Regions from separate parts of the Methylobacterium sp. Leaf88 genome, predicted to be linked through region 3. Evidence: riboswitches for the same ligand, from Rfam matches in the RefSeq annotation. Region 3 holds a riboswitch; each other region holds the start of a gene.
The links. Region 3 has a riboswitch for cobalamin ahead of ASF20_RS06285 (TonB-dependent siderophore receptor). Riboswitches for the same ligand answer to the same signal wherever they lie in the genome.
Positions count from the first base shown of each region.

Region 1: another riboswitch for cobalamin. It lies ahead of ASF20_RS14225 (TonB-dependent siderophore receptor); the one in region 3 lies ahead of ASF20_RS06285 (TonB-dependent siderophore receptor).
Region 2: another riboswitch for cobalamin. It lies ahead of ASF20_RS15065 (CbtB-domain containing protein); the one in region 3 lies ahead of ASF20_RS06285 (TonB-dependent siderophore receptor).

Region 1 is NZ_LMMK01000022.1:176,918-187,299, reverse strand. Features, by position in the region: gene ASF20_RS14240 (transporter substrate-binding domain-containing protein) at 1-700, shown strand, start outside; gene ASF20_RS14235 (PQQ-dependent methanol/ethanol family dehydrogenase) at 903-2,666, shown strand; gene ASF20_RS14230 (hypothetical protein) at 2,835-3,065, shown strand; cobalamin riboswitch at 3,534-3,744, shown strand; gene ASF20_RS14225 (TonB-dependent siderophore receptor) at 3,966-6,089, shown strand; gene ASF20_RS14220 (ABC transporter ATP-binding protein) at 6,089-6,832, shown strand; gene ASF20_RS14215 (DUF3526 domain-containing protein) at 6,829-8,223, shown strand; gene ASF20_RS14210 (DUF3526 domain-containing protein) at 8,220-9,707, shown strand; gene ASF20_RS14200 (heparan-alpha-glucosaminide N-acetyltransferase domain-containing protein) at 10,012-10,382, shown strand, end outside.
Region 2 is NZ_LMMK01000024.1:151,182-161,563, reverse strand. Features, by position in the region: gene cbiB (adenosylcobinamide-phosphate synthase CbiB) at 1-478, shown strand, start outside; gene ASF20_RS15090 (DUF3616 domain-containing protein) at 475-1,617, shown strand; gene ASF20_RS24170 (hypothetical protein) at 1,604-1,741, opposite strand; gene ASF20_RS15085 (cobyric acid synthase) at 1,809-3,263, opposite strand; gene ASF20_RS15080 (hypothetical protein) at 3,260-3,976, opposite strand; gene cobO (cob(I)yrinic acid a,c-diamide adenosyltransferase) at 3,976-4,575, opposite strand; gene cobU (bifunctional adenosylcobinamide kinase/adenosylcobinamide-phosphate guanylyltransferase) at 4,572-5,105, opposite strand; cobalamin riboswitch at 5,191-5,384, shown strand; gene ASF20_RS15065 (CbtB-domain containing protein) at 5,422-5,598, shown strand; gene ASF20_RS15060 (CbtA family protein) at 5,626-6,396, shown strand; gene ASF20_RS15055 (DUF1636 domain-containing protein) at 6,389-6,829, shown strand; gene cobW (cobalamin biosynthesis protein CobW) at 6,826-7,860, shown strand; gene cobN (cobaltochelatase subunit CobN) at 7,870-10,382, shown strand, end outside.
Region 3 is NZ_LMMK01000011.1:85,647-96,028, reverse strand. Features, by position in the region: gene ASF20_RS06355 (AI-2E family transporter) at 1-908, opposite strand, end outside; gene ASF20_RS06350 (response regulator) at 995-1,378, opposite strand; gene ASF20_RS06345 (hypothetical protein) at 1,590-1,817, opposite strand; gene ASF20_RS06340 (hypothetical protein) at 2,302-2,493, shown strand; gene ASF20_RS06335 (hypothetical protein) at 2,528-2,842, shown strand; RNA gene ssrA (transfer-messenger RNA) at 2,848-3,213, shown strand; gene ASF20_RS06330 (hypothetical protein) at 3,413-4,087, opposite strand; gene ASF20_RS06325 (hypothetical protein) at 4,134-4,520, opposite strand; tRNA gene ASF20_RS06320 (tRNA-Arg) at 4,981-5,057, shown strand; gene ASF20_RS06315 (hypothetical protein) at 5,200-5,364, shown strand; gene ASF20_RS25255 (hypothetical protein) at 5,364-5,489, shown strand; gene ASF20_RS06310 (hypothetical protein) at 5,632-6,012, shown strand; gene ASF20_RS06305 (hypothetical protein) at 6,045-6,221, opposite strand; gene ASF20_RS06295 (transcriptional regulator) at 6,974-7,294, shown strand; gene ASF20_RS06290 (DUF2934 domain-containing protein) at 7,328-7,516, opposite strand; cobalamin riboswitch at 7,688-7,904, shown strand; gene ASF20_RS06285 (TonB-dependent siderophore receptor) at 8,351-10,382, shown strand, end outside.

The DNA of each region.
Region 1 (10,382 bases), on a different contig from region 3:
CGCCCCCCGCGGTATCGATGTGGACCTCGCCCGCGCCATCGCCGATCGCCTGAAGCTGCGCCTCGATCTGCGTGTGGTGGATGCAGGCGAGACCGTCGACGGCGATTTCCGTCTCAATCTGTGGCGCGGCGACCTCGCAGGCACACCCCTGGCCGACCTGATGCTGCATGTGCCTCACGACCGGGTGCTGGCCACGCGCAACGAGCAGATTTTCCTGACGACGCCGTATTTCGAGCAGCGCCTCGCCTTCGCCTATCATCGTGACCGGATCGAGGGATTCGAGGGTGTGCGCGACTTGGAAGGCCATGCCGTCGCCGTCGAGGGGATGAGCGCGTCCGACAGCCTCGTGATGAACGCCGAGGGCGGGCGGTATCGCGCCGGCGTGAAGCACTACCGCAGCTTCGACGAGGCGGCGAAAGCGTATCTCGCGGGCGAGGCGCCAATCCTTGCTGGCACGCGCGCCGGCATCGAGGCAGCGCTCTCGGGCGCCGGCGCCTCGCGGGAGAACAATCCCGTGGTCGAGGTGCCCATGCCGGGCATCGTCCGGACCCGATGGGATCTGGGCGGGGCGGTCCGCAGCGATTCTCGCGACCTCGCCTACGCGGTGGGCGATGCTCTGGCGGCCTTGGCGACCGAGGGGCGCCTCAAGGCGATCTGCGACGCCTACGGCGTCACCTACTCCGCGCCGCAAGGCTATTGAGCCGACCGAGCATCGTCGAGGACCGAAAGCCAAGACCTCATCCTCAGTCCCGGCACCCGACGGCTATTCGACCAATGGCCAATAAGAATCCTCTGAGAACTTCTCTAGCTTCGACATCAAGGGGCGCCTTCCCAACACATCGAGACGGCGAAACCCAGTGGGTCACGGAGAACCGGGCCCGGCCTTGAGCGGAGGAAATGCCATGAGAATACGCGACCAGTTCCTGGCGGCGGTGGGCGTCACTGCCCTTTGCGTCAACCTGACCTTGCCGGCACTCGCCGAAGTCACCGAACAGGACATCCTCAACGACGCGAAGACCACTGGCGACGTCGTTACCTACGGTCTCGGGCCGCAGGCCCAGCGCTTCAGCCCTCTCAAGACGCTCAATCGCGACAACATCAAGGGCCTGGTGCCGGCCTATTCCTTCTCGTTCGGTGGCGAGAAGCAGCGTGGCCAGGAGAGCCAGGCGCTGGTCAAGGACGGCGTGCTCTACGTCACCGGATCGTATTCGCGCATGTACGCCATCGACTCGCGCACCGGCGACAAGCTGTGGGAATACAACGCCCGCCTGCCGGAGGGCATCCTGCCCTGTTGCGACGTGGTGAACCGCGGTGCCGCTCTTTATAAGGACAAGGTCTATTTCGGTACCCTCGACGCCAAGCTCGTGGCGCTCGACCAGAAGACCGGCAAGGTGGTCTGGCGCAAGGACATCGACGACTTCAAGGCTGGCTACAGCTACACCGCCGCGCCGATCATCGTGAAGGGCAAGATCATCACGGGCGTGTCCGGCGGCGAGTTCGGCGTCATCGGCCGGGTCGAGGCGCGCGATGCCGAGACCGGCGAAGTGGTGTGGAAGCGGCCCGTCATCGAGGGTCACATGGGCGAACTCAACGGCAAGCCCTCGACCATGACCGGCCAGGTCAACGAGACTTGGCCGGGCGACACCTGGAAGTTCGGCGGCGGCGCGACCTGGCTCGGCGGCACCTACGATCCCGAGAGCAACCTCGTCTATTTCGGCACCGGCAACCCCGGCCCCTGGAACTCGGCGCTGCGCCCGGGCGACAACAAATGGACCGCCTCGCGGCTCGCCATCAATCCGGACAACGGCGAGATCGTGTGGGGCTTCCAGACCACACCGCATGACGGCTGGGACTTCGACGGCGTCAACGAGTTCGTGCCGTTCGACATGCAGAAGGACGGCAAGACCGTGAAGGCCGGCGGCACCGCCGACCGGAACGGCTTCTTCTACGTCCTCGACCGGACCAACGGGAAGTTCATCTCGGCTACCCCGTTCGTGAACAAGATCAACTGGGCGAAGGGCATCGACGAGAAGGGCCGCCCGATCTACGACGACGCCTTCCGCCCGGGCGACCCGGCAAAGTCCGAGGACGGCAAGAAGGGCAAGTCCGTCTTCGCGGTGCCAAGCTTCCTCGGTGGCAAGAATTGGATGCCGGTCGCCTACAGTCCCGACACCAAGCTGTTCTACGTTCCATCGAACGAGTGGGGCATGGACATCTGGAACGAGCCGGTCTCGTACAAGAAGGGCGCGGCATATCTCGGCGCTGGCTTCACGATCAAGCCGGTCTTCGAGGATCATATCGGCTCGCTCAAGGCCATCGACCCGGCCTCCGGCAAGACGGTGTGGGAATACAAGAACAAGGCGCCGCTCTGGGCCGGCGTGCTGACCACGGCGGGCAACCTCGTCTTCACGGGAACCCCGGAGGGCTTCCTGAAGGCCTTCGACGCCAAGACCGGTGAGGAAGTCTGGAAGTTCCAGGTCGGCACCGGCGTCGTCGCGTCGCCGATCACCTGGGAGCAGGACGGGGAGCAATGGGTCGGCGTCGCCGCCGGCTGGGGCGGGGCCGTGCCGCTGTGGGGTGGCGAAGTGGCGAAATCCACCGCCGGAATCAACCAGGGTGGAAGCTTCTGGGCCTTCAAGCTGCCCAAGACCGTCGCCACGCGCTGAACGGAGCCGTCATCGGACGGTGGCTCCGGCCATCGCCCGACCGATGACTCCCGAATTTTCTGAAAGCGTGCCGGCCTTCGCTCGAGGGTTTGGCGCGCCCGAGCTCCGGAATGTCGGCGGTATCTCAACAACCGCAGGCATCCCGGAGCTTTCTCATGCCTTGACCATATCGCCCGCTTCGAGTGGAGCTGCCCGTTCCGCGTGTCGTGGTGGGGCGTGAGCTTCCCCCTCGCCGCAGCATCCGTCGCGGCCCTGCGGATCGCGACGGCGCGGCCGGGCCCGGCGATCGACCTCCTCGCCGTCTGCCTGCTCGCGCTCGCGACGGCGGTGATCGGATGGCTGCTCGCCCGGACCCTCATCGGACTCGCCCGCGGGGAGCTGCGTACGCTGGCGCAATGACAGGCAGGCGCGACATGACCTCGCTCACCCGCGACGAAGAATTTGAACGTCGAAATTGAGACACCGCGAGAGCTGACTGTGTATTTGCAAAGGGCGCATCCCTGATAGAGTAGAGGTGGATTACACGTCCGCTTACGGGAGCCGCACGAAGGCGCTTGAACGACTGGGTTGGGTCGAGATCCGCCGGTCCGGTCTATGACCGGGACGGGTGAAATGCGGTCCGGCTGCTTTCGATCGGAAGACGTTCTTAAGCAGCCTATCGTGGAGGCCATCGGGCATCGGCCAGTTGCACCACCAGGCACAGGCTGCCTAACCTCTCACCCCAGATGGACCAGAGCCTCCGCTCCTGAACACCGCAGACCGTCCCAAATCATCTGACGACGCACAACCATCCGGAACCATGCCGATGCAATGTTACAATGTTGCGGAAAATGGCGTTCCCTCGATTGACTATGCGGCGGCGCCCAGCGAATGTCTGACCGTCAAGGTTCCTGCGGGCCGTCGGCTCGCGGGCTAAGAGGGAATTCGGGGTGCTCGCAAGAGTGCTTCCGAAGCTGCCCCCGCAACTGTCAGCGGCGAGCCCTTTCCGTTCATGGTCACTGGTGCGTCGCACCGGGAAGGCTGAGGCGAGGGCAATGACCCGCGAGCCAGGAGACCTGCCTTGCACCACGATACGTCTCTCGGGCGGGGTGTCCCGGCGGAGCGCATGAGCGGGCTCGGCTGCTGACGCGGCCGATCCTGTGAGGGCACCCGCTCGGCCGTCGCTCGACAACCTTGAGCGCACCGGTGCCCCTTCGTCCGAGCCTGCCCACCGCGACGGCCCCGATCCCGAACCCGCCCGCATCCACCAAGCGCCGCTGGAGACCCGAACGCCGGGGATCGCGTTGCGCCCTTGCCGCGATCCTCTCGACGGTTTCACCCACCTTGGAGGCACGGGCGCAGGAGGCCGTCACGCTGGAGGAGCTCTCCGTGGAAGGGGATGGCAGAGGTGCCCCGACCGTCGCTGGTGCTGGTCCCAACCCAGGTATCGGCCTGATCGGTCCGACCCCGAGTTACCGGGCCGACCGGGCGGTGAGCAGCACGAAGACCGACACGCCTCAGCGCGACGTGCCCCAGGTCGTCACCGTCGCGCCACGCGAGGTCATCACGGATCTCGCTGCCACCCGCGTCGACCGCGTCTTCAACTACACGCCCGGCGTCGCCCAGCAGAACAATTTCGGCGGCCTGACGGTGTTCAGCTACGCCATCCGCGGCACGACGACCTCGGAACTCTACCGCAACGGCTTCCCGATCAACCGGGGCTCGCCGCCGCCGCCCGACACCCAGAACGTCGAGCGGATCGAGGTCCTGAAGGGTCCCGGCGGCGGCCTGTTCGGGCGCAGCGACCCGGGCGGCCTCGTCAACTTCGTCACCAAGCAGCCGACCGCCGAGCGCTTCGTCGAGATGGGCGGCCTGTGGGGCTCGTTCGAGCAGTTCCGCGGCACGGTGGATGCCGGCGGCGCACTCAACGAGGACGGCACGCTCCTCTACCGCTTCAACTTCGCGGGCGGACGCCAGAACAGCTTCCGCGATTTCGTGGATGGCGACCGGCTCCTCGTAGCTCCCGTCGTGAGCTGGCAGATCACGCCGGACACGAAAATTACCGTCGAGACCGAGTTCCTGCGCAACCGCATCGTGGTCGACCGGGGCGTGATCGCGATCAACAAGCAACTCGGCTTCCTGCCGATCTCCCGCTTCCTCGGCGAGCCGGGGCAGAGCACCGACCAGAGTTCGGACACCATGCAGGTGCGCGTCGAGCATCGCTTCAACGCCGATTGGCAGATGCGGCTGGCCACCCACTTCAACACCGGCTCGCTGGTCGGGGAATCGGCGGAGGTCCGTGGCCTCGCCGCCGACAACCGCACCGTCCTGCGCGACCGGAATTTTCGCGATTACCGCTGGGATACCGCCATCGGTCAGGCCGAGGTGGTGGGGCGCTTCGCCACCGGCGATCTCGGTCATACCCTGCTTCTCGGCTTCGAGCGCGAGAGCACCGACAGCCGCGTGGTCTACGACCGCTCGAACTTCCGCCAGAGCCCCTACAGCCTCGACATCTACGATCCGCGCTACGGCCAGGCCCTCCCGCCGCTCACCATCCGGCGCAACAACCTGGAGCGGGTCACCAACACCGGCCTTTACGCCCAGGACCAGATCGCGCTGAGCCCTGAGTGGAAGGCCTTGCTCGGCGTGCGCTTCGACTTCTTCGAGCAGTCCTTCCTTGAGCGCACGACGGCGACGCAGACGGAACAATCCCGGGTGGCGGCGACGCCGCGCGCCGGCCTCGTCTATCAGCCCCTGCCGGCGCTCTCGCTCTACACCAATGTCGGCACCAGCTTCCGGCCTAATATCGGCCCCGACGCTTTCGCGGTAGCTCGCTCTGTGCCGTTCGAGCCCGAGACCGGGATCGGCTACGAGGTCGGCGCCAAGCTCGATCTGTTCGGAGGCGCGCTCGGCCTGACGGCGGCGGCCTTCCGCATCGAGCGCGAGAACGTGCTGACGGCCGACCCCAACAACAGCGGCTTCTCGTTGGCAGCGGGCGGCGTGCGCAGCCAGGGCTTTGAACTGACCGCCGCCGGCCAGATCACCCCAGAGATCAAGATCCTGGCGGGCTACGTCTACGCTGATGCCGAGGTGACCAAGGACAACGTGCTGCCGATAGGCGCACCGCTCATCAACATCCCGCGCCACTCGGGCAGTCTGCTCGCCGTGCACGAGGTGCAGGCGGGCCCCTGGAAGGGCCTTGGCCTCGGCGGCGGCGTGCGCGGCGTCGGCGAACGCGCCGGGGACGCGGCAGGCTCCGGCTTCGTGCTCCCGGCCTACATCGCGGTCGATGCCCTGGCCTATTACCGCTACGAGAACATGCGCTTCGGCCTCAACGTCGAGAACATCTTCGACGCGACCTACTACGAGAGCTCGAACAACGCCTTCCGGGTCTATCCCGGCGCGCCCCGGCGCTTCACCGGCACGATCTCGGTGCGGTTCTGATGGCTGACGTCACCACCCATGCGGGTGACTTCGTCCTGGAGATCCAGGGGGCGAGCAAGCGCTTCGGCGAACGCCGAGCCCTCGATGGCCTCGACCTGTCGCTCCGCCCCGGCGAGGTCTTCGCCCTGCTCGGGCCGAACGGTGCCGGCAAGACCACCACGGTCAACCTGATCCTCGGCTTCTTGAAGGCGGATGCCGGCACGGTCCGGGTCTGCGGTGTCGATGCCGGCGCCGACCCGGTCGGTGCCCGCCGACACGTGGCCTACATCCCCGAGCAGGTGGCGCTATATCCCGGCCTCTCCGGGGTGGAGAACCTGCGCTACTTCACGACGCTTGCGGGCCTCGACCTGACGAAGGCGAGCGCCCGTACGCTCCTCGCCGAGGCCGGCCTTGCCAAGCCTGCCCACGAGCGTCCCGCCGGCTCCTATTCCAAGGGCATGCGCCAGAAGGTCGGCATCGCGGTGGCACTCGCGCGCCGTGCCCGGCTTCTCCTCCTTGACGAACCAACCTCAGGCCTCGATCCGAGCGCGGCCGCGGACTTCTCCACCACGGTCCGGGCGGCCGCTGAGCGCGGCACCGCCATCCTGATGGCGACCCACGACCTCTACCGCGTGCGCGAGATGGCCGGGCGCGTCGGCGTGCTGAGCCGTGGCCGGATCGTCGAGGAGATCGACCCCAGGACCCTCGACCATGTCGGCCTGGAGCGGCTCTACATCGAGCGGCTGGCGGGGAGCGCGGCGTGAGACGACTGGCGGCCGAACTCGCGCGCACCGCCCACGATGCGCGCCTCCGTTGGATCGGTGCCGTCCTCGTCGTGCTCCTCACGGTCGCGGGCCTCGGGGCTTGGCGGGACTCCACGCGCTACGCCGGCGAGGTCGCTCAGGTCGCGGCGGCCGAGCGCGCGCGCTGGCTCGGCCAGGATACCAAGAACCCGCATTCGGCCGACCATTTCGGGCTGTGGGTGTTCCGTCCCTCCGCACCGCTTGCCGTGCTCGATCCCGGTACCGAGCCCTATACGGGCCGGATGGTACGGGTCGAGGCACACGTCTTCAACGACGCAGTCTACCGCGCCATCCAAGATGCTGGACCGCTCGCGAGGTCCGGCCTCGGCAGCGTCGCCGACATCGTCCAGCTCGTGGTGCCGCTCGCCGCCATCCTGCTGGGCTTCTCCACCTTCGCGGCCGACCGCGAGCGAGGCACGCTGCGTCTCGCGCTCGGCAACGGCGTCCCGCCGGGACCTCTCTTCGCGGCCCGGTTCGCAGCCCTTTTTGCCGCCCTCGCCCTCGTGGCGGGCCTCCCCTTTCTCGGGATCGGTGCGCTCGCGGTGACGAGTCAGGATGGTGCGGGCTGGCAGCTCGGTCCACGCCTGTTGACCTGGATCGCCGCACAACTCGCCTACGGCGCGGTGTTCCTGCTGCTCGCGATGCTCGTCTCGTTGGTCGCCCGCACGGCACGGGGCGCGCTCGCCGCTTCGCTCGCGGCCTGGGTCCTCCTCTGCGTCGCGGCCCCCCGCCTCGCGATCGTCGGCGTCGACGCCGCCGTGCCCGCCCTGTCCTACCGGGAGGTCCGAGCCCGGATCGAGGCCGGATTCCGTGGCCATCGCACCGCCGAGGCGAACGATCTTCGTACGCGCGCGGTGCTGGCCCGCTACGGCGTCAGCGACCCCGACGAACTGCCCGTAGACCTTCGCGGCCTGATGATGTCCGAGAACGAGGGACACAACTTCGCGGTCTACGACCGCGAGCTCGGTGCCTTCTTCGATAGCCTCGCGGCTCAGGACAGGGCCTTGGCCTGGGCCGGTCTCCTGTCGCCGCGGGTCGCCCTGCAGGCCCTCTCGCAGACGCTGGCGGGCACCGATTTCGCTCAGCACGCCAACTTCGTCTGGGCGGCGGAGGCCTATCGGCGCCGAATCTCCGAACGCATGAACGCCGAGATCCGCGACCATCCCCAGCGCGGCGGAACCACCCTCGTCGCCGGGCCGGACCTATGGAGCGAGATCCCGCCCTTCGTCCCCCGGCCACTGCCGTTCGCGAGCACGCTAGCCAACGCACGCGTTCCGGCCCTCGTCCTCGCTCTCTGGCTCGGTCTGATGGTGGCCCTGTGCCTTCCCCTGGTCCGGAGGTTGAAGCCGTGACAACTGTACGGTTCTTTGTCCTGGTCCAGGCTGAGTTGCGCCTGATCCTGCGCGAGCGCCTGACCTGGGCGATCCTCGCTGCCCTCCTCGTGGCGCTCTGCCTGGCGGCGTGGACGGGCGCAGGGCGCGTCGCCTCGGAGCGGGCCGCCCTCGCGCAGGCCGCCGCCGACACCGACCGAGTCGTGCGGGACGCCAGGGCCGCCCATAAGCGCTACGCCAAGCCCTCGCCGATCAAGGTGAACTACTGGCAGGACCCCACCGACGCCTTCGGCTACATGACCTACTTCATGGCTGCCTACGCGGTGAAGCCGCCGACGCCGCTCGCTGCGTTCGCGGCCGGTCAGTCCGACGTGCAGCCCGCGATCATGCGGGCCAGCTTCGGCTTCAGCACGGTCTTCGACGACACCGCCTACGAGCCCGGCTCGACGGCCCGGCTCAGGCTCGGCCCGTTCGATCTTGCCTTCGTGCTGGTCTACCTTGTGCCGCTCGCGGTCATCGCGCTCGCCGGCACGCGGCTTTCCTCCGAGTTCGACAGCGGCATCTTGCGCATGATCGCGTCGCAGCCCGTCGAACCGCGTCGCGTGGCGAGTGCGAAGTTCGGGGCCGTGGCGCTGGTCGCCATCACGGCTGTGCTCGGCGGAACGGCGCTGGCGCTCATCGTCTCGGGCGGCCTGGGAGCGCTCGACGGATGGACGGTCACGCTGGCCCTCCTCGCGACGGCCTTGGCCGCCTACGTCGTTCTGTGGGTGTCGGCTTGCGCCCTGGTGGCCAGCCTGTGGCGCGGGGGCGTCGTCGCCCTCGCGATCCTCGTACTGGCTTGGTCCTGCGTCACAGTGGCCCTGCCAAGTACGCTCGGCCTCGTGGTCGATGTCCTCGCACCGACGCCTTCTCGGATCGCGGCCATTGATGCGAGCCGGCAGGCTCAGGTCCGCTTCTACACCGGTGAGGAAGGCGCACGGATCACCGCGGCCTGGCTGACCGGCAAGGTTTCGAAGGCCGTAAGCCGGCCGGGGCTGGCAGAGGCGCCCGAGATCAAGCGCCTCGCCCGCGATGCGTTCTACGACGAAGCGCTGGCGGGCTACCGTGATGCCGCACGGGACCATGCCCGGGCGGTGGCGGCCTGGAGCCGGCGCCTGGTGATCCTGTCACCCGCCACGGTCCTCGCACGCGCACTGGAGATGGCGGCGGGAACCGACGCGGAGCGCCATTCCGCCTTCCTGGCGTCGGGCGCCGCTTATCGCCGGGACCTGCGTGCGTTCTTCGAGCCTCGCATTCTCGCCCAGGCCCTCGATCCAGTCCCGGTGTGTCAGGGCTGCCCCGCGCGCCTCGACTTCACCGCCTACGACACCGTGCCGGCTTTCGAGCCCTCCATCCCGCGCGTAGCGGCCGAACATCAGGCGATGGTCGCTCTCGGCTGTCTCATGGCGGGTGCCTTGTTCATAACCGCGCTGGCCTACCGTCGTCTTTGCAGATGGCCTGCATGATGCGCCCGAACCGGAACGAAGCCTCCGAGGATGCCAGCCCGGTGGCGACCCAGCCCCGTGACGTTTCCGCCGCCTGCGTCCGGCGCGGGGATGCCGGACGCGGGGCCTCGTCCGCGCGCGCCCGCCGCTACGCTCTCGATCTCATGCCGATTATCGACGCGATGCGTGGGGAAGTCGGGCGGACGCCCCAGTGCCTCGCCCTGGAGCTCACGCGGCGAGGGATCTGCAAGCCGCGCGGCGGCGCAGTCTGGACACCAGTCGATGTCGGCCGGCTCTTGCATCGGATCGGAACGGAGCGCGCGAGATGAGACCTGGAACTTTCGAAGGAGCGCACAGTCCGCGATCCCGCATCGTCTCCATCGACGCCCTACGCGGCCTCGTCATGCTGCTCATGCTCGTCGACCACGTGCGGGAGTTCGTCTACCTGCACGCCCAGGTTCGCGACCCGATGGACCTCAGTCTCACGCCGCCCGACCTCGTCATGACCCGGCTGATCTCGCATCTCTGCGCGCCGGTCTTCATCCTGCTCACCGGCCTCTCAGCCAGCCTCCACGCGCAGAAGCACGGCGACCGGCGGGCGACCAGCGTGTTCCTGGCAAAGCGCGGCCTCCTGCTGATCCTCATGGAGGTGACGCTGGTCAGCCTCGCCTGGACCCGCAGTCTCGCTCCGCCGAT
Region 2 (10,382 bases), on a different contig from region 3:
CGGGGTCGGCGGCCTGCCCGGCGGCGCGCTCTACAAGGCGATCAACACCGCCGACAGCATGATCGGCCACCGCACCCCGCGCCACGAGGCCTATGGCTGGGCCGCCGCCCGCCTCGACGATCTCGTGAACCTTCCGGCCTCGCGGCTGACCGCCCTGCTCCTCGTCGCGGCCGCGGCCGTCCATGCCGGCGCTTCGCCCGGCCAAGCCTGGCGGGCGGTGCGGCGGGATGCCGGCCGCCACCGCTCGCCCAATGCCGGCTGGCCGGAGGCCGCCATGGCGGGGGCTCTCGGCTTGGCGCTCGCCGGCCCCCGAACCTACGGCACCACCCGCGTCGCGGATGGCTGGATGGGCGACGGGCGCACGGAGGCGACCCCGGCCGACGTGGAACGGGCGCTTGCGCTCTACCGCACGGCGTGCGGATTCCTGTTCGGGCTCGCCCTCCTCCTCCTGGTCCTCCTCAAGGTCGCCCTCGCATGATCCGGTCGAAGACGACACGCCTCGGGCGACGGGGAGCCCTGGCGCTGGCCGCCCTCGGCCTCGCCGCTCCGACCCCCGGCCGCACCGCCGAGGGCATGCCGACGCCCTACACCGTCACCCGCGATTTCGACGGCGAGACGAAGGGCGACGGGGCCTACGACCTCAGCGGCATGGCCTGCCGCCCGACCGACGCGGACGGCAGCCGCCTCTGCGTCGTGGTCAACGACGAGAACCGCGGCGCGCAGTTCGCCCGCCTCGCCGGCACCACGCTGACGCCCGGCGCCACCGCCTACGACCTCGGCACGGCGCCCTCGCCGGCCATCCGGGGCACGCCCCCCGCGCAATCCCGATGCAGCGGCGGTCCGGGCAGGTTCGATCAGCTCGACGGCGAGGCCGTGGCCTATGCCGAGCCCTTCTTCTACGTCACCGGGTCGCACGGCTGCACCCGGGGCAAGCGCAGGTACAAACTGTCGTCGATGATCCTCACGCGCCTGCGGCCGAACGCCGACGGCACCGCCGCCGCGGAGACAGTGAGCACCTACCGCCTGTTCGACGCCCTGATGGCCTCCGCGCCCGTGCGCGACTCCGTGCTGCGCGACCTGGAATTCGATTGGAACGCCTTGCCGCCGGAGGGCACGCCGCAGCCGAACGGCCTGAACGTCGAAGGGCTCGCGGTCGTGGGCGGGCGCCTTTACGCGGGCCTGCGGGCACCGAGCCTCGCGGGCAAGGCCTTCCTCGTCTCCGTACCGGTCGAGGCGCTGTTCGCGGATGGAAACGCCGCCCTGTCGGCCGAAATCGGCACGATCCCCCTGGAGGCCGGACCCGATGCGGGCGTCCGCGACCTCACGATCCTGCCCGACGGACGGATGCTGGTGCTCACGGGCTCGTCCCGCAACGGCCTGCCCGTTCCCTTTCGGCTGTCCCTCGTCGACCTGCCCTCCGGCGCCCTGACCCCCGTCGCCACCCTCGCGCCGGTCCGCGGCGAGAACGAGAAGGGCAAGGTCATCGACGGCAAGGCCGAGGCCGTGGTCCCGCTCGGATCGGGCCGGGTCCTCGTCCTGTTCGACAGCCTTCGGAACGGGGCGCCGCACGCCTACGCGGTGCCGATCCCGGAGAGGGGCGCGCCTACGCCCCCCTGAGGCTCGGGCCGGCTTCCGCCGCGCCCCGGCGCGCGGCGTCGCGGCGGAGCGCCGAGAGCACGACGAACATCAGGCTCGCGCCGAGGCCGAGGCCGGGGTCGATCCGGGGCGGGGACGGGATCATGGAGGCTTCCTCGCCGCACCCGTCGTGAGGCAGGCGTTCCGGCGCCAAGCCTAAAACCGTCGGGACGCTACGAGGCCAGGGCGAGCAGCGCGTCGCAGGCGACATGCGCCTCGCAATGATCCGCGAGCCGGTCGAGTACCGCCTCGATGCCGGCCTCGTAGGCCAGCCCGCTCGGGGCCGCCCCCAGGCGACCGAGCCAGGCGCCCCGCTGGCGGTCGTCGGCGAACAGGCCGTGCACGTAGGTGCCGGTGACGCGGCCGTCGGCCGAGACCGCGCCGTCGAGGCGCCCGTCCGCGAGCCGGATCGCCGGACGCGCGGTGTCCGGCCCGGAGGTGTCGCCCACATGCATCTCGTAGCCCGAGAACGGCACGCCGTCCGGCTGGCTCGTGCCGGTCACGGCGGCCAGATGCTTCACCGGCGTCATCACGGTCTCGACGTCGAGGAGCCCGAGACCCGGCACGGAGCGGGGCGCACCCTCGATGCCGTGCGGGTCGTCGATGCGCCGGCCGAGCATCTGGTAGCCGCCGCACAGCCCGAGCACCCGCCCGCCGCGCCGGACATGGGCGCGCAGGTCGATGTCCCAGCCCTCCGCGCGAAAGGCGTCGAGGTCGTCGATGGTGGTCTTCGAGCCCGGCAGGAGCACGAGGTCGGCCACCGGGATCGGCTCGCCCGGGCGCACCAGCACCACCGCCACGTCGGGCTCGGCCCGAAGCGGGTCGAGGTCGTCGAAATTGGCGATGCGCGGCAGCACCGGCACGGCAACGACCCTGCGCCGGGCCGATCCGGAGTCCGAGCCCGCGAGGCCGAGGGCGTCCTCCGCCGGCAGGCGCGCTGCGTCGGGAAAGTGCGGGATCAGCCCGAAGCTCGGCCAGCCGGTCGCCTGCGCGATGGTGGCCATGCCGTCGGCGAACAGGCTGGGATCGCCGCGGAAGCGGTTGACGAGGAAGCCCCGGATCATCGCGGCGTCCTCCGGGTCGATCACCGCCTTGGTGCCCACGAGGCTGGCGATGACGCCGCCCCGGTCGATGTCGCCGAGCAGGATCACCGGCGTGCCGGTGGCGCGGGCGAATCCCATATTGGCGATGTCGCCGGCCCGCAGGTTGACCTCGGACGCCGAGCCCGCCCCCTCCACCACCACGAGGTCGGCTTGCGCCTTCAGGTACGAGAAGCTCTCCAGCACGGAGGCGAGGAGACGCGGCTTCCAGGCCTGATAGTCCCGCGCCCTGGCGGTGCCGACCATGCGGCCCTGGACCACGACCTGGCTGCCGGTCTCGCTCTGGGGCTTCAGCAACACCGGGTTCATGTGCACCGAGAGCGCCACCCCCGCCGCCCGCGCCTGCAACGCCTGGGCCCGCCCGATCTCGCCGCCATCGGCGGTGACGGCGGCATTGTTCGACATGTTCTGCGGCTTGAAGGGCCGCACGGCGAGCCCGCGCCGCGCGAAGACCCGGCACAGCCCGGTCACGATCAGCGACTTGCCGACATCCGAGCCGGTGCCCTGGATCATGAGGGCGCGGGTCATGGCTGCGGGCCGTCCGACGGGGATGCGGCGCAGGCCGGATCGGCGGGCCGCGCGGCGCGACGAAAGGCCAGGATGGCGGCCCCGTAGGTCTCGACCACCTCCGAGAACGGCACGCGCTCCGCCGTGAACAGCACGGCCCGGTGCCGGAACAGATGGTCGGGAATCGCGAGGTCGCCGCAGGTCGACGCCGGGGGCGGCGCCTGCTCCCACCCTTGCGGCAGGGGCTGCCACAGGAGTTCCGCCCCGATGGTCTGCCGCGTCGTGCCGAGGGCCTGGACCGCCCGGCCGAACGGCGTGTCGGTGGTCTCGAGCAGGCGGTTCATCTCCGGGGTCAGGCGCTCGGGCACGTACCAGTTGTCCGCCTCCGACAGGACGTGGTCGCCGCAGGCGAGCCGCACCTGACGGTAGCGGAGGACGGTGTCGGGGCCGGCATTCAGGCGCCGGCGCGTCTCCTCCGAGGCGGGCTTGTCCGCGCCGCGCTGCCGATTCGCCGCGAGCCGCGGCGTCGCGGCCATACCGTGCTCGGCGCACCAGCCTTCGAGGGTCGCGGTGGCGGAGCGGCTGGCGAGCAGCCGGGCGTTCAGGCCCTCCACCACCGCCAGGGCCTCGACGCGGCCGAGATAGCTGGCCGGCCAGGCCGGCGCGGTTTCAGCGCAGGCCGGATGGATGCCCGACAGGACAAGGAGCCCGACCGGGCCGAGGACGAAGCGCATCAGAATTCGATGCCCACCTGCGCCTTCACCCCGGCGGCGAAGTGATGCTTCACGACCGCCATCTCGGTGACGAGGTCGGCGGCCTCGATCAGGGCCGGCTTGGCGTTGCGGCCGGTGACCACGACGTGGAGGTCCGGTCGGCGCGCCCGGAAGGCCGCCACCACGGCCTCGAGATCCAGGTAGTCGTAGCGCAGGGCGATGTTGAGCTCGTCCAGTACCACGAGGCGGATCGTCGGATCGGCCATGAGGTCGAGGGCCTTGGCCCAGGCGTGCTCGGCGGCGGCGATGTCGCGGGCCTTGTCCTGGGTTTCCCAGGTGAAGCCCTCGCCGAGGGTGTGCCAGTCGATCCGGTCGCCGAAGGCCGTGAGGGCGTGCTTCTCGCCGGTGTCCCAGGCACCCTTGATGAACTGCACCACGCCGACGCGCCAGCCGTGGCCCAGCGCCCGCAGCATCAGCCCGAGGGCCGCCGTGGTCTTGCCCTTCCCCGGCCCGGTGTTGACGATGAGGAGCCCCTTCTCGATCGTCTTCTCCGCCACCTCGGCATCCTGGACGGCCTTGCGCTTCTCCATCTTTTCGCGATGGCGGTCGGCGTCGGTCATGGGGTGGCTCCGGGTTGGGGTTTCACGATCAGGGGCAGGCCCGCCACCGTGAGGACGACGCGGTCCGCCTGGGCCGCGAGGCGCTGGTGCAGGCGCCCCGCCGCATCGCGGAAACGGCGGGCCAGCGCGTTGTCCGGCACGATCCCGAGGCCGACCTCGTTGCCCACCAGGACCACCGGGCCGGGGGCCGCCGCGCAGGCCGCGAGCAGCGCGGCGGTGGCGGCGTGCACGTCGGCCTCCGCCAGGATCAGGTTGGTGAGCCAGAGGGTGAGGCAATCGACCAGCACCGGCCCGGTCGCGGCGGCGACCGCCTCGGGCAGGGCGAGCGGCACGTCCTGCGTGATCCAGCCGTCCGGGCGGCGGGCGCGGTGGAGCGCGATGCGCTCGCGCATCTCGTCGTCCCAGGCCTGGGCGGTGGCGAGGTAGAGCCAGGGCCGAGGCTGCGCCTCGATCAGCCCCTCGGCATGGGCGCTCTTGCCGGAGCGCGCGCCGCCGAGCACGAGGGTCAGTCTGGGTGGAGGATGCGGCATGCGGCCTGCTGTGCCCGAAATCGAGGTCCCGGGTCAAAGGCGGGAATCCGATCCGGGCCGCGTTGTCAGCGGATCGGCAACCGCGTAGAAGCGTGGATCGGACGGTGCCCCGGCGACGGGGTGAAAAGGGAATGCGGTGAGGGGGCGACCTCGAAACCGCAGCTGCCCCCGCAACTGTGAGCGGAGACGGGACTGCCATCAGCCACTGGAGCGATCCGGGAAGGCGGCAGGACCAGCGACCCGCGAGCCAGGAGACCTGCCGTCCTCCCGCTCGATGCTTGACGGCCGCCGGCGGGGCGGCCAGGAGATGAACCCGATGTCGACCAACACCCTCGTCCTGACCGGCACCCGCACCAACGAGCGCCTCGGCGCCGTGCTTGTGGCCGCCTTCCTCGGCCTCGGCCTCGTGTTCATGGCAGGCTTCGCCCCCGCGATGGCGCTGCACAACGCGGCGCACGACTTCCGCCACAGCCAGAACTTCCCCTGCCACTGAGCGTCTCCGCTTAAGGCAGACAATCCCATGATCATCCGGCTCGTGTCGGCGGCCCTGGTCGCCGGCTTCCTCGCGGCCGTCGTCGCGACGGGCCTGCAGCTCGCGCTCACCTCGCCGCTCATCATCGCGGCCGAGCGCTACGAGACGCAGGCCTCCGCCGCCCCCGTTCGGCCGACCCCCGCCTCGCTGATCGTCCGCGTCCATGGCGGTCACGATCACGGCACCAAGGATCCCTCGGTGGCGGGCGGCGAGGTCGCGCCCGACTGGCAGCCCGGCCCCGGCCTGCCGCGCATGGCCTTCACCGCGCTCGCCACCCTGGTGGGCGGCGTCGGCTACGCGTTCCTGCTCGGTGCCGTGCTCCTGGCCTGCAACCGCGAGCCCAGCCCCGAGACCGGCCTGCGCTTCGCCATCGGCGGCTTCCTCGCGGTGGCGCTGGCCCCCGCCCTCGGCCTCGCGCCGGAACTCCCCGGGATGGAGGCCGCGCCGCTGGCCGACCGCCAGTTCTGGTGGGTGATGACCGCCGCGGCCACCGCCATGGGGCTCTACCTCATCGCGATCCGGCGGGCGCCGGTCACCATCGCGGGCGGCATCGTGCTCCTCGTCGCGCCCCATCTCGCGGGTGCGCCGGAGGCGAGCCACGCCGCCTCGAACCTGCCGGCCTCCTACGCCGCGCAGTTCGCGGCGCGCTCGCTGGGCATCGCCTTCGTGTTCTGGGCGGTGATCGGGTTGGCCTATGGCTGGGCCTGGGGGCTGTTCGGCAAGACCCGGCCGACCCACGCGCGGCCGACCCATGCCTGACCACATGCCCGACCCGCGGCCTGACACGGACCACGCCGCCGTCACCCTCTACGTCTGCGCCACCTGCCGGACGGCCGGCGACGCCTCGGAGCCGCGGGCGGGCGCCCGCCTGCTCGCCGCGCTTCAGGACGCCGTGAGCGCCGGCGGCCACCCGGGCATCACGGTCGAGAGCGTCGAATGCCTCTCGGTTTGCAAGCGCCCCTGCACGGTGGCGGTGGCCTCGCAAGGCCGCTGGACCTACATCTACGGCGATCTGGACCCGGTCGCGTCGGCCGGCACCATCCTGGACGGCGTGGCGCTCTATGCCGCGACGCCGGACGGCATCGTGCCGTGGAAGGCCCGGCCGCAGGAATTCCGCAAGGGCGTCGTCGCCCGCCTTCCCCCATTCCCGCCGCCCGTCGCGGCGCCCCCCCTTCCGGACGCCGCCGAATGACCCTCGTCGCCAAGATCCCCTGCACCATCGTCACGGGCTTCCTCGGGGCCGGCAAGACCACCCTGGTGCGCCACCTCGTGGAGAACGCGAACGGCCGGCGCCTCGCCATCATCGTCAACGAGTTCGGCGACATCGGCTTCGACGGCTCGTTCCTGGCCGCCTGCGGCATCGAGGGCTGCGGCGACGAGGACATCGTCGAGCTCGCCAACGGCTGCATCTGCTGCACCGTGGCCGACGATTTCGTGCCGGCCCTGAACAAGCTCCTCGACCGGGCCGATCCGCCCGAGCACATCCTGATCGAGACCTCGGGCCTCGCCCTGCCCAAACCCCTGGTCCAGGCCTTCCAGTGGCCGGCGATCCGCTCGCGGGTGACGGTGGACGGCGTGGTCGCGGTCATCGACGGCCCGGCCGTGGCTGCCGGCTTCTTCGCCGACGATCCGGCGGCGCTCGCCGCCCAGCGCGCGGACGACGCCAGCGTCGACCACGACAATCCCCTCGAGGAGGTGTTCGAGGACCAGCTCCTCTGCGCCGACCTCGTGGTGATGAACAAGGCCGACCTCCTCGACGAGGCCGGGCGCGCCAAGGTCCGGGCCGAGGTCACCGAACACCTGCCCCGCGCGGTGAAGATGGTGGAGGCCGAGCACGGCCGCCTCGACCCGCGCGTGATCCTGGGGATCCAGGCGGCGGCCGAGGACGACCTCGACGCGCGTCCCTCCCACCACGGCGAGGGCGAGGACCACGACCACGACGACTTCGATTCGGTGGCGCTGCCGGTGGCGGCCACGGCCTCGGCCGAAGACCTCGCCATCCGCGTCGCGCGCGCCGCGGAGACGGAGGGCGTGCTGCGCATCAAGGGCTTCGCCGAGATTACCGGCAAGCCGATGCGCCTCGTGGTCCAGGGCGTCGGTGCCCGCATCGCCCACCATTACGACCGCCCCTGGAAGTCCAGCGAGCCCCGCGACGGCCGCCTTGTGGTGATCGGCCTCAAGGGGTTCGACCAGGCCGCCGTCGCCGCCGCCTTGGCGGGATAAGCGCCCGCCATGCACCTGATCCGCATCGATACGGTCTCCCTCGACGAGGGCGAAGCCGCGATCGATCTCGGTCAGGCGCCGGGGGACATCGTCTTCCTGTCCTTCACCGATTCGGATCTCTTCGGCATGGCTGGCGCCCACGCGGCGGTCTTCCCGCCGGGTTCGGCCGGAGGCCCGACCCTGCGGCTCGCCAAGCTCGCGAAACTTCGCCACCCGATGTCGGTCGACCTCTACGTCGAGTCGGTGATCGCCCAGGCGCGGATGGTGGTGATCCGCTGTCTCGGCGGGCTCGATTACTGGCGCTACGGCATCGAGCGCGCCAGCGCGGCCGCCCGCGCCGCCGGGGTGGCGCTCGTGGTGCTGCCGGGCGACGACCGGCCCGACCCGCGCCTCGACGCCTATTCCACGAGGCCGGAGCTCGCCCCCGACTTCGACGCCTATTTCCGGGCCGGAGGCACGGCGAACCTGCGCCGCCTGGTCGGGCGCATGGCCGCCGCGATCGGATATCCCGCGGCGGTCGAGGCGCCCCTGCCCCTGCCCCGCGGCTTCGTCTGCTGCCCGGGCTGCGGCCCCGTCGCGGACGGGCAGGCCCGCGCCGCCGGACGACCATTCCAACCCGCCCCGGCCGAGGCGCCGCTGGCGCTGGTCGTGGTCTACCGGTCCAGCGTGCTCTCGGGCGACACCGCGCCGATCGCCGCGTTGGGCGCCGCGCTCCAGGCGCGCGGCCTTGCGGTGCTGGCCGTGGCGGTGTCGAGCCTGAAGGACCCCGCCGCGATCGCGCCCCTCCGGGCGGCCATCGCGGCGCATCGGCCCGCCATCGTCATCGCCGCCACCGCCTTCTCGGCGCGGGAGGATGCCGGGTTCGTCCTCGATGCCGCCGATTGCCCGGTCCTACAGGCCTTCAGCATCGGCGCGGCGCGGGACGCCTGGGCCGCCTCCGCCCGGGGCATGGGTGCGGCCGACCTCGCCATGCAGGTCGCCCTACCGGAATTCGACGGCCGGCTCTCCGGGTTTCCGATCTCGTTCAAGGAGGAGGGTCCGGAAACCGAGGGCTTCGCCGAGCGCCGTGCCGTGCCGCACCCGGAGGGCATCGCGGCCCTGGCCGAGCGTGCCGCCGCCTGGATCCGCCTTGCCCGGCTCCCCCGGGCCGAGCGCCGCCTCGCCCTGGTGCTTTCGGACTATCCCGCCCGCGGCGGCCGCGCGGGCTTTGCCGTCGGCCTCGACACGCCGGAGAGCGCGCGGGCGATCGTCGCGGACTTGGCGCAGGCCGGCTACGGCATCGGCGCATTGCCGGACGCCGAGGCACTGATGCGGGGTCTGACGCAGGGGCCGAAGGACTTCGCGGTAGACCTCGATGCCTACCGGGACTGGTTCGGCACGCTGCCCGAGACCGCGCGCGCGGCCCTCGACGCCGAATGGGGTCCGCCCGAGGCCGACCCGGTCTGCCGGGACGGCGCGTTCCGCTTCGCGAGCGTGGCCCCTGCGGGCGGGCGCCTCGCGGTCTTCCTGCAGCCCGATCGCGGGCGGTCGACGGACCGCAAGGCCGCCTATCACGACCCAGACGCGGTGCCGACCCACGCCTATCTGGCCTTCCACCTCGGGCTGCGCAGCCGGTTCGACGCCCTCGTTCACCTCGGTACCCACGGCACCGCCGAGTGGCTGCCGGGCAAGGCCGTCGCCCTTTCGCCGGATTGCTGGCCGGCCCGCGCCGTCGGGGCGCTCCCGGTGGTCTATCCCTTCATCGTCGACGATCCGGGCGAGGCCGCGCCCCTGAAGCGGCGCCTCGGGGGCGTCGCCCTCGGACACCTGACGCCGCAGACCGGCGTGACGGGGCTCGACCCCGACGCGGCGCGCCTGCGCGCGCTCGTGGAGGAATACTCCGCCGCCAGCGTCCTCGACCCGCGCCGCGCCGCGATCCTGGCGCGCACCATCCTGGACGAGGCGATGTCGGCCGGGCTGCTCGCCGGTGCCGGGATCGACGCCGACACGCCGATGCCGGACGCGCTCGCGGCCCTCGACGCGCATCTGTGCGACCTCGGCGAGGTGACCGCGCGCGACGGTCTGCACGTGTTCGGCCGGGCCGGGGCCGAGGCCTCTGAGGCGGTGGCCGCCTGCGCGGAGGGCGAGCGCCTCGGCCTGCTGCGTGGCCTCGACGGCCGCTTCGTGGCGCCCGGTCCCGCCGGCTCGCCGTCGCGCGGGCGCACCGACGTGATGCCCACGGGCCGCAACCTCGCCACCCTCGACCCGCGCAGCCTGCCGACCCGGGCCGCCACCACCCTGGGGGCCAGGGCCGCCGACGCCGTGGTCCTGCGCTACCTGCAGGACGAGGGCGAGTACCCGGCCCGGATCGTCATGGATCTCTGGGCTTCGCCCACCCTGCGCACCGGCGGCGAAGACGTCGCCCACGCCCTGGCCCTGATGGGCGTGCGCCCGGTCTGGGACCACGCCTCCACCCGGGTCACCGGTTTCGAGGTGCTGCCGCTGGCGCTCCTCGACCGGCCGCGCATCGACGTGACGGTGCG
Region 3 (10,382 bases):
GCGATGACCATGCTCCAGCCCGGATCGACGGCGGCGGCCACGATGAGGGGCAGGAGGGCGCTGATCGCCGCGCCGATATAGGGCACGAAGCGCATGATCGCGGCCAGCACCCCGAACAGGATCGGGTTCGGCACGCCGATCCACCACAGGCCGAGGCCGATCACGAGGCCGAAGGCGATGTTGAGGACGAGCTGGGCCAGGAAGAACCGGCTGAGGCGGGCCACCGCGTCGTCGATGGCCGCCGTGGTCCGGCGCAGGTCCCCCGAGCCCGCCAGCCGGATCGCGCGGTTCCGCAGGTCCTCCCGCTGCAACAGAATGAAGATCGTGAAGATCAGGATCAGGCCCGTGGTGGCGAGGGGATGCAGGATCGGGCCGGCGACGGCGCCGAGGGTTCCGAGCAGCCCGGCCTTGGCCGAGGCGATCTGGACGTGGAGGGGATGGGCGAGGCTGCCTGCGCTGCCTTCGGGCGGGGTCGCGTTCGGGTCCGGCTGCAGCTCGGCGCTGAGATCCTGCACCATGTCGACCATGCGCGAGAGGGTGCCGCTGCCGGCGGTCGCCTCCTTCAGGGAGGCGATCTTCTCGCGCATCGTCACCTGGTAGCGGGGCAGGTCGGAGGCGAGCTGCGCCGTCTCGTTGGCGATCAGGAGGGCGACCCCGAGGAGCGCCCCGAAGGCGGTGAGCACCACGACCAGGACGGCGAGCGCCCGCGGGACCCGGATGCGGCGCAGGAGGCGCACGCCGGGCACCAGGACGAAGCTGAGCAGGATCGCCAGGGTCACCGGTACGAAGACGTCGCGGCCGAGATACAGGGCCGCCGCGATGGTGATCACGAGGAGGCAGGAGGCCAGGGTCGTGAAGACCGGCATCGCCTGCCGCAGGAGGCGGGCGGTGATGGGATCGTCGCTCATGGATGGATCGGTCTCGTTGGGGTGAGCGACGCGGCAGCCGATGCGACGGCATCGGGCGCGCGGGGCGCGCGGCCGGGCGGGCCGCCTCAGGCGATGGCGGGCGCCTGCGGACCGACGGCGGCGTTGATCTGGGTCAGCAGCTTGGAGAAGTCCACCGGCTTCGGATGGTAGTCGTTGCAGCCGGCCTGGATCGCCTTGTCGCGATCGCCCGACATGGCGTGGGCGGTCAGGGCGATGATCGGGATGCCCTTGGTGTCGCTGCCGGATTTCAGCACGCGGGCGGCCGACCAGCCGTCCAGGATCGGCAGGTTCATGTCGAGGAGGATCACGTCCGGCTGCCCGGTGCGGGCCTGCTGAACGCCGGATTCGCCGTCATGGGCAAGGATCACGTCGTAGCCGCGCCGCTTCAGCCGGCGGGACAGGAAGTCCCAGATCTCCTCGTGATCTTCCACCAGAAGAATTTTCGCCATCGCCCCAATATCCTTCGATCGTCTTCGGCCCCGATGCCGCGGGATCTGTCGTAACCCCGGACGGTCCGCACGGGACCCAGCCCCCGATACACGAGCCCCCCGAGCAAGACACGTGCGCGGGCCGAGCGGTGAACGCGCGATCGGCCGGAACGGTCCATGGCATCCCACGCGATCCAGCGACACAGGCGCCGTGCTGTGACGGGCTTGCCCCTCAGGGGGCGCGCGGCGCCGGTGCCGGAGGATCGAGGCTCGTCGGGGGACGGTCGTCGCTGTAGCGCCCCTGGCTCCCCGGGAGGAGCCCGGTGTTCTGCATCCAGATCATCAGCATCACGGCCGCCAGCAGCGTCGCGAAGGAGGTGAGGCGACCGATGTGGCGCCGCCGGACCACCATCAGGACGACGGTCGCCAGGAGCAGGAGGGACAGGAGGAGGAGCAGCATGCGGCCTTCCCGGACGGGCCGTCCGGCCGGAGACGGTTCCGGCACGGACCGCGGAGCCAACGGGATCGATGCCGCCGCCGTTCCACGGGCCGGGTCCCCGGGAAGCAGGAGCGGCCATGGCGGGCCCCGGGGATCCGCGACGGGATCGTCGAGGCGGCGAACGGCGCCATCTGCGGCTCGGATCCAGGCGGGCCGGCTCGACAGGACCTCGCCGATGACCGCAGCGGTCGACCGACCTCGCCGCCGGCCCTGATCGCGACAAGACCTTCCGTGACAAGACGGAGGGCGGCGTGACGGTGGTTTTCCACTCTACCTGAGCCGCGACCGTCAAGACCGGGTAGGATCGCCGAAGTCAGAGCCCGCGCCGCGCGTGGGATTTCGACGCGCGGCCGGACAATAGCCATGGAGATCAGCCAAGGATATCTCGGCTCTCTTTCTCCGATGTGCATTGCGGGTCGCCCCCGGCATCCGCTAAAGCCGGACAATGTCAGACTTGGAATCCCTCCTCGACCGCCTCAAGGACGCTCAGAGGACCCTCATCACCGAAGCCGCGAAGATCGAGATGCTGCCGCCCGACAGCGTCCTGCGACGCGTGGCCGACCTCGAGAACACGATCGCGGCCGTGGAAGCCCTGATCGAGGAGCAGGCGCATCGCCGTGGCCGCGCCACGGGGTAAGGCTCCGCCACGAACAGAAGCGGCACCGCCGCTCGTGACGCCGGACGGACGCTACCTCGTGGTGCGCGGCCGGCTCTGGCGCCGGACCCGTCCCGACCTCGACCCCGCCGCGCGCGACGCCCTCGTCGCCGCGCTGATGGATGCGCGCCGGGCCGTGAAGGCCGGCAAGGCGGCCGGGAATGCGGACGCGGTCGCGCAGGCCCGCCGGGCCGTCGACGCGGCCAAGCGCGGCCTCGGGGAGCGCGGCCCCGTCTGGTGGGACGACGGCGCGCCCGACCTCAACCGGCACATGGCCCACACCACCCCCTACGCCGATTGGTTCGCTCGGGAGACGGGTGCGGCGGGATAGCGCGCCGACTGGACCCGCGCGGCGATTTCGCCTATATCGGACCTGCGGTTGATGACCGGTTCGTAATAACGTTTCAGGACCCGGAGGGCAGTACTCCGGCGCCTCCACCACAAGCCCATCCACGTCAGCGGGTGGTCTTCTGATGGGGGCGAAATAGGATCGACTGGGCGGTAAAGGGATCGCGAGTTCGCTCTCACTTCGGTGCGGGACGATGCGGCTGTCGGTAAGGACTCGACCGGTTCGACGCAGGCAACCCCTGTTTCGAGCATTTGGCCAAAACTCTAAATGCCAACGATAACGTTGTCATGGATGCCCGCCTCGCGGCGTAAGCATCTTGCGGTAGGGTAACCGTCGAAACAGAACCCGGAGCTTCGGCTCCGGGACCCACCCTTTCCTGATCATCCCAGACCGTCGCGAGACCGTGGCCCGCGTACGCGCGGAGAGGCCCAGCGCGACCGCGCCTCGACGACTTCCCCAGTCCACGCACGAAAAACCCCGGGGCCGAGGGCCGCCGGGGTGTCCGCCGTTGCGAGGGCCGCCCCCACGCGGAGGGCGGCCGTGGGGCGTCGATCAGACCGGCGTGGTCGGGTAGGCGCGCACGCGGTTGCGGCCCTCGACGGTCCCGCCCAGGGCGTTGCCCGGGATGGCGTTCGGCGAGGTGGCAGCGGCGGCCTGCGGGGCGGTCCAGCCCTCGGCCCGCCAGTTCTGGGCGCGCTCGTCGACGTCGATCGAACCGTGCTCCTCCAGGATGTCCATCACCCGGGCCGCCTGGGACTGGTCGGCCCGGACCGTCACCAGGGTGCCGCCGCGGCGCACGCCCTCGCTGTAGGTATGGGCGTCGGTCTCGCTGAGGCCCGCGCCGGTCAGGCCGCCGGCGAGGCCGCCCGCTGCCGCGCCGATGCCCGCGCCCGTCAGCGTGGCCACGAGCCAGCCCGCCGCCACGACCGGGCCGACGCCCGGGATCGCCAGCAGGCCGAGGCCGGTCAGCAGACCAGCGGCGCCGCCCAGGACCGTCCCGACGGTGGCGCCCGCTCCGGCGCCGCTGGACGCCTTCTCCGGGGTGTCACCGTGGACGGGGGCGTCCACGTCGGAGGCGGAGCGCACGCGCCCGGCATGCCGGTCCCCCTCGTTGCTGCTCACGATGCTGATGTCGGCATGCGCCACGCCGGCGGCCTCGAGCTTGGAGACGGCCGTGCTGGCAGCGTCGTAATCGTCGTACAGGGCGGTGATGGTCTGATGAGCCATGGGAAACTCCTGTGTGCGGGCGAGGGGAGGGGTGGGCGGTGGCAGCCTACTGGGCCGCGACGTTGCCCTTGAAGTCGACGCCGACCTTGACCGGCTTGCCGTCGAGCACCGCTTCGCCGCGCCAGATGCCCTTGTCGTCCTTGGTCAGACCCTTGACGTCCTTGTAGCCGGCCTCGGTGAGGCGGTGGTGCGTCTGGGCCTCGGTGAAGCTGTTGGCGCCTTCCTCGAGCTTGGCGTTCGAGGCCGCCTTGGCGGTGGCCGGCTTGGTGGCGTCCGGCTTGTCGGTGTTGGGCCGGGTCACGGCCTCCTGGCCGCCCGAGGTGGCACTCGACTTGGCGTCCGGGGCCGGGGTGCCGGTGACGGTGGTCTGGGCGGAGGCCGAACCCGCACCGAGGATCGTCAGAAGGGCGAGGGTGGTCAGGGACCGTTTCACGGCGTTCTCCTTGGATAAGTCTAGGACGGGCAAGAGACCCTCTCAATTCCCGAGGACCGCAAAGCGTTCCAAGATGGAAACCGGCAATCCCGGTTCAAACGGCCAAGCCGAAGCGTTGTCATAAATGTTCCACCTTGCCCTGACAGTGATGACGGGATGAAACGACAAGATCACGAGCCGACAAAAAACCAATTTTGATCGACGCATACGCTGCATCCCGGCATCAGATCTGCCCTTCACCGCGAAAGAACACCTTCCGACCGAGACGAGCCTGTGTTCGAAGAACGAGATAGGGGATCGCCCGCCGGGAGGCCGGACGTCGTGCCCGCGCGCGCCCTCCCCGAACGGACGGCGAAGCGCACCGCCGCGAAAAATCTGTCCGGCCAGGGTTGCCAGCGCAAAAAGGAGCCTCTAAACACCCGCTCACACCGGGGGCGGCACCAACCCCCGCCGGTCGCAGGCGCCCGTAGCTCAGCTGGATAGAGCACCAGACTACGAATCTGGGGGTCAGAGGTTCGAATCCTTTCGGGCGCGCCATTTCTTTCCGAAGCCTTTGCTGGGAAAGACAAATTCTCCACCTGACAGCGTGATGCGGATGCCGGCGGGACTCCGTCGCGCCGATGAGGCGTGGACGCGTCGGGCCCTTGGAGGCCCTTCCGCGCGCCCTATCTTCCCGCCCATGACAGAGCCCCCGGACGACAACCTGGATCACTACGCGCTGGGGTTCTACGCCCCCGGCAAGGGCCTGCGCCGGGAGGACTGCCCCTATGCCGAGGGCACGCAGGCGCATGCCCAGTGGATGGCGGGGTATGACGCTGCCGTGAAGGCGGGGGAGGGCGCGTGATGGTCTTCCGCCTCCTCCACGTCCTGCGCCTCTGGACCCTCCTGTCCGTCCCGGCCGGCATCGTGATCGGCAAGCTTCTCAAGGCGAACCGCCGGGCGACCACCCGGCCCGTTGACCGCCCGTAGGGGCGCAGCGGCACCGGACCCCATCGGGAAAAACGCGCGCCCGCGTCGGCGCCGGCCGGCGGCAGGGTCCCGTCGCCCCCGGCGCCCGCCCCGGGGACGGCCCGTGGGGGTAGGGGACAGATCGGAAAGGTTCGGAACACGCATGTCGCCACGTCTGACCGCCCTTTCGAGGCTCGTCCGCGCGGCGGCCTGGCTGAGCGTGGGGACCCTGGTCTGGCTCTCCTGGATTCCGCGGGATTGGGAGGCGCGCACCTCCCTGCCGGGTCAGGTCGAGCACGCCATCGCGTATGGCGGGACCGCCGGCCTGTTCGTCCTCGGCTACGGTGCCGGGCTGCGCTGGTGGCGGATCGGCGTGCCGCTCACCGTCCTGGGGGTCGTCATGGAGATCGGCCAGCGCTGGGTGCCCGGCCGGACCGCGCAGGTCATCGACGCTATGGCCAGCGGATCGGGCGCGCTCCTCGGCGCGCTGGGCGGCACGATCGTCGCCCGCTATCTGCTCAAGCCCGAGCCCCCGTTCCGGTAGGGCGCGCCGGCTCAGCCGGACGTCCCGAAGGTTCACGCCTTCCGGGGTTCGGCGGGCGAGGCCTCGGACGTCCAGAGCAGCGAGGCCGCGACATAGGACGCCTCCACCGCCACGAGCATCCAGACCGCATCGGTCAGGACGATCGCGAGGGCACGCTGCTCCAGGGCCCCCTCGATGCCGATCGCGACCGCCAGCAGCGATACGATCACCAGAAGACCCGGCAGGCGCACGGCCTGGCTTGCGGCAGCTCCGAGCGAGGCAAAACAGATCAGAAGCATTTGCGCACCAACGACACCGGGAGCCAGACTACCTAGGTATTGAGAGGACACAAGCGGAAATAAACAGCACTTTTGTGCTTTGCACAATTTCAGCTGCACTGCGGTCGTTAGTCCATTATCAACCTTAGCACTCCGTGAGCGACCCAACAGAGGAAGACGACCCAGGCTAGAGCCAGTCCGAACCCCAGCCCCAGGACCATGAGGGTCGAGACCCCGTGCCCGGCGCGGCCGAAGGCGGCCCGCCGCGGCGGGAACGCGGGCCCGTCGACACGCGGTTCGGGATCGTCGGTTTTCTCCGGCAACCGCTCGATGAAGAACCCGAAGGCGATCGCCGTCGCCCGCACGGGCCGTATCGCGCCCTAAGCCGTCGCTCAGCACCGACCGCGTCGCCCGCGCCCTCATGGCGCGCGGCACATCTGGTGCGGGCGCAGGCGACGCGGGAACGGAGCGTTCCCGAACGGGAAGTCCCGATCCACGGATCACGGCGCAGTCCGGGCTGTTTCCGACTAGCCCGGCGGCGCCGCCGGATCAGGCGCGTCGAACGGCGCCCCCGCCCGCGGCGTCGCGGCGGCGCCGGCCGGGCCTGCGCCTTCCGATCAGGCGCCCGGGTCCTGCTCTCCGAGGGATTTGCGGTACTGCCATGATCGCGCCCTCCCCATGCTGTCCGAGGAGGGATGTCCCACGTGTCTGCTCACCGCCAACGCCCGGATTCGGCGGGGGTGTCGGAACCGGGCCGGGAGGGCGGTCGCTTCCTGAAGCCCCTGCGCGCGGCGCGCGGCCTATGCCGGCGCCCGCTCGCCACTGTGGTCGGGGCCGAATACGACACCGTCCTCTCGCAGCTGGAGACCGGACGGGGACGGATCCCACCGAATTGCTACCGCGCCTGGGCGGCCGTCCGCGACGTCCCCGTCAAGGCCCTCGTCCGGGCCCCGATTCGCGTCGACGGCCCGTTCACCCACGCGATCCTGTTCGCGGACCACGACGCGGTGGCGGCGAGCGGCTGAGGCGACCCGCCCCCGAGCCCGTCCCCGGCGCCGTCAGGGACAGGCGGCGTCCTCCTGCGCCGGTGCGGCCGACTTCGGGGCGTTGCGGGCGCGCTCGGCCCGCAGCTCCCGCTCGGCCATCAGCCAGAACTCGACCTCGAACCCCTCGGGGCGGTGGTTGCGCTCCCAGATCTCATGGGCGCGCTCGCGGATCCGCTCGAACGTGATCCCATCCTCGGACATCGTGCTCTCTGCTCCTTCAGTCTCGGTCACAGCGTCACAGCCCGGTTCTCCCTGCGGGGCCAACGCTCCACGGCGGGATTTGTCCCCCGATGCGCACAAGGCTGCCCCGGTCGCCCCCTTCGCAGGGCAGGCTGCCGAACCCCGGGGGATTTGACGGCGGCGCCGGAAACGGCCTAGCTTACCCGCGACGGTTCCTCTTTAACGAGGATCAAAAGGGAACGCGGTGAGGGCGAGAGCCCGAGGCCGCGGCTGCCCCCGCAACTGTAAGCGGCGAGCTCCTCATCAACACGTCACTGGGTGAACGGTCCGTCAGGACCCGGGCCTGGGAAGACGATGGGAGGGCGGTGACCCGCGAGCCAGGAGACCTGCCGTCAGTCGTGGTCACACGCGAAACGCATCGGGCGGGGTGTCCTGGTGGGTGTCGGGGCGTTCGCTTGCCGCGAACGGGCCGACCTCTTCGCGGTGACGTGCCACTCCGCGCGACTCGTCGCGTCAGCCGTCCCGTCGATGCCCGTCCTCGCCCGCAAGTCTTGCTCCCGCATGCTCCCTCCGGCCGCCCCGCGCGGCCCGGTGACGGCTGGGCCGCGGACACGCCGGCCCCGGGCCCCGCTTGCCGATTGTAATGTTATAACATTCAGTCTAGCGGAGACGGCAGGTCGGCCCCGACCGATGCCCGCGCCCTTGTTCGGTTGCCCCATGTCCGGTTGCCCCACGTCCCGTTACCCTATGCCCGTCGCCCCCATCCCGTCCCGAACCGCGAACGCGCGCGGGTCGCGGCGAGGCCCGACCTTGCCGTCGCGACACGTCCTGCCCCTGGCGGCCCTGCTCGGCGGCCTGCTGCCGATCTCCGCCGAGGCCGAGACCCGGGAGGTCCCGCCAGCCGTCACCCTGGAGACCCTGGAGGTCGCGGGCTCCGGGCGGGGCGGCCCGGCGCCCGCCGAGGGGCTCAACCTGCGCAGCCCCGGCCGCAGCGCCAGCCGCCTCGGCCTGACGGCCCTGGAGACCCCCGCCAGCGTCGACGTGATCGCGGGCGAGACCACGCGGCTGCGCGGCCAGAACACGGTGGCGGAGGCCGTCACCCAGAACGCCACCGGCATCACCACGGTGGCGGCGCCGGGCAACGGCAACGGCGCCTTCACGGCCCGGGGCTTTTCCGGCCCGAACTCGATCCAGCAGCTCTACGACGGCACCCGCCTGTTCGTGGGCGCCGGCACCGTCACCTTCCCGTTCGACACCTGGAACGTCGAGCGCATCGAGGTGCTGCGCGGGCCGGCCTCCGTGCTCTACGGCGATGGCGCCATCGGCGGCGTGATCAATGTCGTCACCAAGAAGCCGGTCTTCACGCCCCTCAACGAGGCCCGCGCGGCGGTCGGCTCGGACGGTCTGGCGCGTCTGGCCCTGGATTCCGGCGGCCCGATCGGGGAGGCGCTCGCCTACCGCCTCAACATCAGCGGCAACCGCGCCGAGGGCTGGATCGCCCCGGACGGGAGTTTCCGCAACCTCGCGGTCTCGGGCGCCCTGACCCTGCAGGCGACGCCGGACCTCGCCGTCACCCTGAGCCATGATTTCGGCTATCAGGAGCCGGCCCGCTACTGGGGCACGCCCCTCGTCGACGGGCGCATCCGCGACGCCCTCCGGTTCAACAACTACAACGTCCGCGACGCCCAGATCCTCTGGACCGACAACTGGACGCAACTGCGCACCGAGTGGACGCCGAGCGCCGACGTCACGGTCCGCAACACCGCCTACCGGCTCCAGAGCCGGCGCCAGTGGCGGGACGTGGAGCAATACGCCTTCAACCGCGGCACCGGCCGGATCGACCGCTCCGACTACCTCGAGATCTACCACCAGCAGGAGCAGATCGGGAACCGCCTCGACGCCACCTTCCGCGGCACCCTGTTCGGCTTCCGCAACGAATTCCTGGCCGGGTTCGACGTGAACCACATCGCCTTCCGGCACACCAACAACTTCTATTTCGACACCACCACCAGCGTCGATCCCTTCGCCTACGACCCGGGCCTGTTCCCGGCCGAGGGCCGCGCCCGGCCCGCCTACGCCACCAGCACGCGCCAGGCCTCGGTCTTCGCCGAGAACCGCCTGATCCTGTCCGACCAGGTCTCGCTCCTGGCCGGCGTGCGCTACGACGCGCCGGTGCTGCAGCGGACCGACCTCGTCACCGGCAACACCTTCGACCGCGACTTTCGGGCGCTGAGCTACCGCTTCGGCGCCGTCTACAACCCGACGCCGCTGCTGGCCCTCTATGCCCAGTACGCCACCGCCACCGATCCGGTGGGCAGCCTGATCTCCCTGTCGCAGAGTCTCGCCAACTTCCGGCTCTCCACCGGCAAGCAGGTGGAGGTCGGCGCCAAGGGCGTGGCCTGGGACGGCCGGGCCGAGTGGACGCTGGCCGGCTACCGCATCGTCAAGGACAACCTGATCTCGGCGGTACCGGGCCAGCCGACGCTCTCGACCCAGGTCGGGCAGCAATCCTCCCTCGGCGTCGAGGCGGCCCTGAGCCTGCACCTCTCCGAGGCCTGGCGCATCGACGCCAACCTGGCGCTGCTGCATGCCCAGTACGACACCTTCGACCAGGCGGTCGGCGGGGCGGTGGTGTCCTATGCCGGGCGCCAGCCCATCGACGTGCCGGAGCGCGTCGGCAACCTCTGGGTCACTTACGCCTTCGCCCCGGCCTGGGAGGCCCGGGTCGGCCTGCAGCACGTGGGCGAGACCTTCAGCGACTTCGGCAACCAGGCGAAGCGCCCGGCCTACACCCTGGTCAATGCCGGGCTCGACCACCAGGTCACGCCGGATTCGCGCCTGTCGCTGCGCGCCTACAACCTGTTCGACACGATCTACGCGATCAGCG